2 regions of the Nonomuraea recticatena genome follow, and region 2 is predicted to be linked to the other one. Evidence: riboswitches for the same ligand, from Rfam matches in the RefSeq annotation. Region 2 holds a riboswitch; the other holds the start of a gene.

Region 1 (3,398 bases), on a different contig from region 2:
GCGCTGGCCCTGTTCGAGCGACCGGTAGCCATCCATCATGATCGCTGAGTAATGGACGAACACATCTTTACCACCGTCTACCGCGATGAAGCCGTAGCCCTTGTCCGCGTTGAACCACTTGACGGTGCCCTGCGCCACTTCCGACTCCTCTTACTGGGCTCCGGACCTCGCCCATTCCACTCGCGAGATCCGCGACCGGCATGACTTATGGGGAAATCAGCCGGACGATCGCCCTCGACCATACCTGTGCAAACCCGTAGGACAACAGAGTCAATCGAGCGGGCATTCTTCCCGTCACGAAAAAGGTAGTTAAACATTCCACTTTCGTGACGGCCTGAACACCAAAAACGCCCGCGAGGGGCATAACCCCCCACGGGCGTCGTCGGCAAGGAAAGCGTCAGCCGCCGGCCACGGCCGGGATGATGGAGATCTGCGCTCCCGCCGGAGTGGCGCTGTCGAGTCCGCCTACAAAACGGACGTCCTCTTCTCCCACATAAACGTTAACAAAACGGCGAATCTTGCCCGATTCATCCAAAATTCGCGCACCGATACCGGGATAGTCGGCATCGAGCTTCTGCAGCACCTCACGAAGAGTGTCGCCCTCGCCACTCACCTCCGCGTTACCGCCGGTGTACGTGCGCAGAATGGTGGGAATCCGCACCGAAACGCTCATGACTTGTACCTTTCCTTTCAGACAGCCGCGCGGAACGCGTCGAGGGACGGCCGGATCACAGCCGTGGGAGCGGCGTCGTCCGCGATGGCGTCGAGCGTCTTGAGCCCGTCGCCGGTGTTGAGGACCACGGTCGTGAGCGACGGGTCGAGCCGCCCGCTCTCGACGAGCTTCTTCAGCACACCGACCGTCACCCCGCCCGCGGTCTCCGCGAAGATGCCCTCGGTCGAGGCGAGCAGCTTGATCGCCGACACCACCTCGGTGTCGGTGACGTCCTCCACCGCCCCGCCCGTACGGCGGGCGATGTCGAGCACGTAGGGCCCGTCGGCGGGGTTGCCGATGGCCAGCGACTTGGCGATGGTGTTCGGCTTGACCGGCTGGACCACGTCGTGCCCCGCCTTGAAGGCCGTGGAGACCGGCGAGCACCCCGCCGCCTGCGCCGCGAAGATCTTGTAGGGCTTGTCCTCGACGAGCCCGAGCGAGATCAGCTCCTTGAAGCCCTTGTCGATCTTCGTGAGCTGCGAGCCGGAGGCCACCGGGATGATGATCTGGTCGGGCAGCTCCCAGCCGAGCTGCTCGGCGATCTCGTAGGCCAGCGTCTTCGACCCCTCGGCGTAGTAAGGCCGCAGGTTGACGTTGACGAACCCCCACTTGTCGCCGAGCGGGTCGCCGATGAGCTCGGAGCAGAAGCGGTTGACCTCGTCGTAGGTGCCGTCGATGCCGATCAGCTTGCCGCCGAAGACCCTGGCCATGGCGATCTTCGCCTGCTCGAGGTCGGCGGGGATGAACACGCACGCGTCGAGCCCCGCGCGGGCCGCCGCTGCGGTCACCGCTCCGGCCAGGTTGCCGGTGGAGGAGCACGAAAGGGTGTGGAAGCCGAAGTTGCGCGCCGCCTCGACGGCGATGGCCACCACCCTGTCCTTGAAGGAGTGGGTGGGGTTGCCCGAGTCGTCCTTGACGTGCAGGTCGCGCAGGCCGAGGACCTTGCCCAGGTTGTCGGCCTTGACAAGCTTCGTCCAGCCAGGGTTCATGTTCTGCTTGGAGGTCACGTCCGTGGGGACGGGCAGCAGCGAGCGGTAACGCCAGATGTTCGCGGGACCCGCCGCGATGTCCTCACGGGTGACGGATCCGAAGGAGTAGGCCACTTCGAGTGGCCCGAAACACTCCAGGCAGGCGAAGCTCGGGCCCAGGTCGTAGCGGGTGCCGCACTCGCGGCAGGACAGAGCGACGGCAGGACCGAAATCAAGCGACATGAAGCGAGGCCTTCCCTCATCTTCGTCTGCGACCACCTTGGCCACAGACCGGAATTGGCACCTGTCCCGGCCGGCCTCGTCACTTCACGAGTTCAGTCCGGGAGGGTTGCCGGGGCTTCGCAGGGCCGGTCCCTCCACCCCTCTGGATGAGCAATATTCAGTTATGGCAATCACCATACCCGGCCACGCTCGCGACACGGGCTACCGTCTCGCTAGCTGAGACGATAAGTATCACCGAGCGCGGCCTGCACGTACTTGCGCGCCTGGTGGATGCGCGACTTGGCGGTGCCGAGCGGGATGCCGAGCTGCTCGGCGACCTCGTTGTAGTCGAGCTGGACGATGTCGCGCAGCACCAGCGCCTGGGCCAGGTCGGGCTTGTCGGCCTCCAGCGCCTCCATGGCGTCGAGCAGGTCGAGCCGCGAACCGGCGATGACGCTGACCCGCCGTACGTCGGGCTTCTGGACGGGCAGCTCCTCCGAGGTCTGCTCGGCGGCCCTGCGCTTCAGCGACCGGTAGGTGGTGCGCGCGCAGTTGGCGGTGACGATGTGCAGCCAGGTGCTGAACCTGGCCCTGCCCTCGAAGCGGCCGATGTTGCGGGCCACCGCGAGCAGGGTGTCCTGGCACGCCTCCTCGGCGTCCTGGTGGTAGGGGAGGATGCGCGCGCAGTGGCGCAGCACGTCGGGCTCGATGCGCTTCAGGAGCTCGCCAAGCGCGCGATGGTCGCCGCCCGCCGCGGAGCGGGCCAGTTCCTCGGTTAGCTCATCTAGGGCCATAGCGAGATCCTATGGTCGGGCGTCATGGTTGTTCACATGAACAGCGTCCTGGTGGCCTCCAACAGGGGTCCGGTCTCCTTCACTGTCTCCGACGGCGGCGAGCTGACCATGAAACGCGGCGGGGGAGGCCTGGTCTCAGGGCTCTCAGGGGTGGCCAGAGAGGAAGGCGTGCTCTGGGTCTGCGCCGCGCTGTCCGACGGCGACCGCAGTGCCGTACGGCTGGCTCCCGGTGGCCGCCTCGACCACGCCGGCTACGACACCGGCAAGTTGCGCATGCTGGACATCCCGCCCGCCACCTTCCACCGCGCCTACAACGCGGTGGCCAACTCCACGCTCTGGTTCGTCAACCACCTCCTCTACGACATCCCGAACGCGCCCCACTTCGGCTCCAGGTTCGAGAAGGAGTGGGAGTCCTACCGCGACTACAACGGCGCCTTCGCGCTGGCGCTGGCGGAGGAGGCCGGCCACGGCGCCAGGGTGATGGTGCAGGACTACCATCTGACGCTCACTCCCGCGATGCTCCGTGCCGAGCGTCCCGACCTGCGTATCGCGCACTTCAGCCACACCCCGTGGGCGCCTCCCGAGTACTTCTCCCTGCTGCCCGACGAGGTCGCGAGAGAGGTGCTCGAGGGCATCCTGGGCGCCGACCACGCCGGGTTCCTGACCGAGCGATGGGCCCGCGCGTTCATGGACTGCTGCGAG
Region 2 (3,398 bases):
CGGGCCAGGCCCTTGAGGTAGTCGGAGAACTCCGACGCGGCCCTGACGGCGGTGTGCTGGGCCTCCTGCGAGGGGTTCAGCTCGTACATGCCGCAGATGTCGGCCGACCACGGGCGCAGCAGGTGCCTGTCGGCGTCGGGCACGCCGAGCATCTCGGCGATGACGGTGACGGGCAGCGGCTCGGCCACCTCCGCGATGAGGTCGCCGCCGCCCTTCTCGACGAAGTCGTCGACAAGGCCCTCGACGATCGCGCGGACCCTCGGGCGCATCGACTCGACCATGCGGGGGGTGAACGCCTTGGAGACCAGGCGGCGCAGGCGGGTGTGGACGGGCGGCTCGACGTCGAGCATGCCCGCCCTGATCACCCGCCAGAAGGGCTCCTGGAAGTCCGGCTCGGGCTCGCGCCCGAACTCCTCGTGCGTGGCCAGGTGCAGGTAGGACCTGCCGAGCCTGCGGTCGCGCAGCAGCGCGTTGACGTCGGCGTGCCTGGCGATCAGCCACTGACCCGTGGGCTCGAAGAAGCTGACCGGCGCCTCGCGCCTCAGCTCGTCATAAACCGCGTACGGCGAGGCCACGAAATCCGGATTCCAAGGATCAAAGCGCACTAGTTCATACTAGATTCCGCCTTCGCGTGCCTGCTCCGCATCCTGATGTTGAGCAGCTCCACGACCACCGAGAAGGCCATCGCGAAGTAGATGTAGCCCTTCGGGATGTGCTGGTCGAAGCCCTCGGCCAGGAGCACCACCCCGATCAGCACCAGGAACGACAGCGCGAGCATCTTGATGCTCGGGTGCTTGTCGACGAACCTGCTGATCGGCCCCGACGCGAACAGCATGACCAGCACGGCGACGATGACCGCGGCGACCATGACGCCGAGCTCGTCGACCATGCCGACCGCGGTGATGACCGAGTCGAGCGAGAACACGATGTCGAGCACCATGATCTGCAGGATCACCGAGGTGAAGGAGGTGGCCTTGCGCTCCTTGCCGTCCTGGCCCTTCAGCTCCATGCTCTCGCCGATCTCCAGCACGCTCTTGGCCAGCAGGAACAGGCCGCCAAGGATGAGGATCAGATCTCGGCCCGAGATCTCCTGACCCAGGACCTCGAAGAGCGGTTCGGTCAGCCGGACCACCCATGCCAGGGCGAGCAGGAGCAGGAGCCTGGTGACGAGGGCGGCGCCGAGACCGATCACCCTTGCCCTGTCACGCTGTTCGGGCGGGAGCTTGCCCGCCAGGATCGAGATGAAGATGATGTTGTCTATGCCCAGCACGATCTCGAGGGCGACCAGGGTGAAGAACCCGATCCAGATCTGAGGGTCTGCCACCCAGTCCAACATCACATACCTCCTTGGTTAGTCGTCCCCAACCCCAACGAGCCGATCACGGCAAAAGTTCGTGGCCTCTCCGAACACCCCGGCCCGCCGACCGGCCCTCGATGGCGCGGGCTTGCGGAATGGGGTCACGTGTCGGTTATAGTTCCGGCGTAGGTCATGAGTGCCAGCGCTTAGCCCCGGCTTGCTGGCCGGCAACCCTCGCGTCCGCGGCGGGGTGCCCCGGGTGAAGACCTGGTCCGTCACGAGGTGTGGCGGGCAAGCGCGGGCTCCGAGGTGCCACAGCCGGGGGTCCGGTGACCCCAGGAGGGCTGTGCCATGTCCGTAGCGACGATCTCCCACCCCGTTCAGGTCAAGGTGCTCGGCGAGGACCTCGAGGTTCCCGTCAAGGGCGGCCGTCTGGTCTCCTATGCCAACCTCGACTACGCCGCCAGCGCCCCGTGTCTCGAGCCGGTCAGCGCGGCCGTCGCCGCCGCGCTCCCGGCCTACTCCAGCGTGCACCGCGGCGCGGGCTACGCCTCCCAGCTCACCACCGCCCGCTACGAGCAGGCGCGCCACACCGTGCGCGCCTTCGTCGGCGCCCGCACCGACGACGCGGTCATCTTCACCCGCAACACGACCGACGCCACGAACCTGCTGGCCAGGTGCCTGCCCGAGGGCACGACCGCCGTGGTCTTCGACACCGAGCACCACGCCTCCCTCCTTCCCTGGCCGCAGGCCGTACGGCTGGCGCCGCCCGCCTTCCCCGGCGAGGCCGTACGGCAGGCCGACGAGGCCCTCGCCGCGATCGAGGGTCCCAAGCTGCTCGTGGTCACCGCCGCCTCCAACGTGACGGGCGAGCTGTGGCCGATCGCCGCGCTCGCGCACATCGCGCACAGGCACGGCGCCCGCATCCTGGTCGACGCGGCCCAGCTGGTCCCGCACCGCAGACTCAACCTGACCGCGCTGGACCTCGACTACGTGGCCTTCTCCGGTCACAAGCTCTACGCTCCCTTCGGCGCGGGCGTGCTGGTCGGACGGCGGGACTGGCTGTCCGAGGGCGAGCCGTACCTCAAGGGCGGCGGCGCGGTGAAGGCGGTCGCCGACGCCGTCGAGTGGCACGAGGACCCCGAGCCCAGGCACGAGGCGGGAACCCCGAACGTGCTCGGCGCCATCGCGCTGGCCGCCGCGTGCGACGCGCTCACCGCCACCGGCTGGACCGCGCTGGTCCGCGAGGAGGAGCGGCTCGTCTCCAGGCTGCGCGAGGGCCTGGCCGCGATCGAGGGCGTGCACGAGCTGTCGCTGTGGGGCCCCGACCACCCCAGGGTCGGCATCGTGTCGTTCGTCGTCGACGGCTACACCGCGCGCGAGGTCGCCGAAGCGCTCTCCGGCGAGTACGGCATCGGCGTGCGTGACGGCAAGTTCTGCGCGCACCCCTTCGTCCGCCACCTGCTCGGGGCCACCGAGCACGACGGTGGCTGCGAGGACGGCACGACCTCGGCCGTCAGGGCCTCCATCGGCATCGGCAGCAACGAGGAGCACATCGACCGCCTCATCGGCGCGCTACGCGACCTGGCCGCGCGGCGCTAGGGGCTCGACAGCTCGCGGTGGTGCGACACGCCGTCCACGTCGATGGGCGCGCGGGCCGCGGCGTTGGCCTCGGCCCTGCGCTGGGCCCGTCTGGCGAGAGCGGCCTTGCGGATGCCGTCGACGCCGAAGCGCCCTCCGCCCACCGCGGCGAGCACCAGGCACGCGGCACCAAGGGCGCCGACCAGCTCCCAGCCTCCGTCGCCGACGAAGACCCCGTTGGGCGCGTGAACGAACAGGAACGCCCCCGCCATCGCCGCCACCAGGGCCAGCGCAGCGACCGGCACGAACAGGCCGATGATCAGCAGGGCTCCGCCCACCAGCTCGGCCGTCATCGTGAAGCCCGCGGCCAGCCCCGGTTGCGGCACCCCCATCTTGGTGAACATCTGCGTGACGGAGTCGATGCCGGTCTGCCACTTCTGCCAGCCGTGCGAGACGAAGACGAGACCGATCGCCACCCGTGTCACCAACGCCGCCAGATCGAACAAGACTCTTTTCATGC

The links. A riboswitch is a leader RNA that binds a small molecule or an ion and turns the genes downstream of it on or off. The one in region 2 is predicted to bind S-adenosylmethionine.
Region 1: linked by a shared signal. The riboswitch ahead of thrC (threonine synthase) and the one ahead of ABFX50_RS19535 (aminotransferase class V-fold PLP-dependent enzyme) in region 2 are both predicted to bind S-adenosylmethionine.

The regions. Positions count from the first base shown of each region.
Region 1 is NZ_BAAATE010000036.1:31,216-34,613, reverse strand. Features, by position in the region: gene ABFX50_RS42080 (cold-shock protein) at 1-138, opposite strand, end outside; gene ABFX50_RS42075 (MoaD/ThiS family protein) at 398-673, opposite strand; gene thrC (threonine synthase) at 691-1,923, opposite strand; SAM riboswitch class I at 1,937-2,076, opposite strand; gene ABFX50_RS42065 (RNA polymerase sigma factor) at 2,136-2,696, opposite strand; gene ABFX50_RS42060 (alpha,alpha-trehalose-phosphate synthase (UDP-forming)) at 2,733-3,398, shown strand, end outside.
Region 2 is NZ_BAAATE010000009.1:97,538-100,935, reverse strand. Features, by position in the region: gene ABFX50_RS19545 (cytochrome P450) at 1-605, opposite strand, end outside; gene ABFX50_RS19540 (TerC family protein) at 605-1,336, opposite strand; SAM riboswitch class IV at 1,486-1,601, shown strand; gene ABFX50_RS19535 (aminotransferase class V-fold PLP-dependent enzyme) at 1,649-2,899, shown strand; gene ABFX50_RS19530 (DoxX family protein) at 2,896-3,396, opposite strand.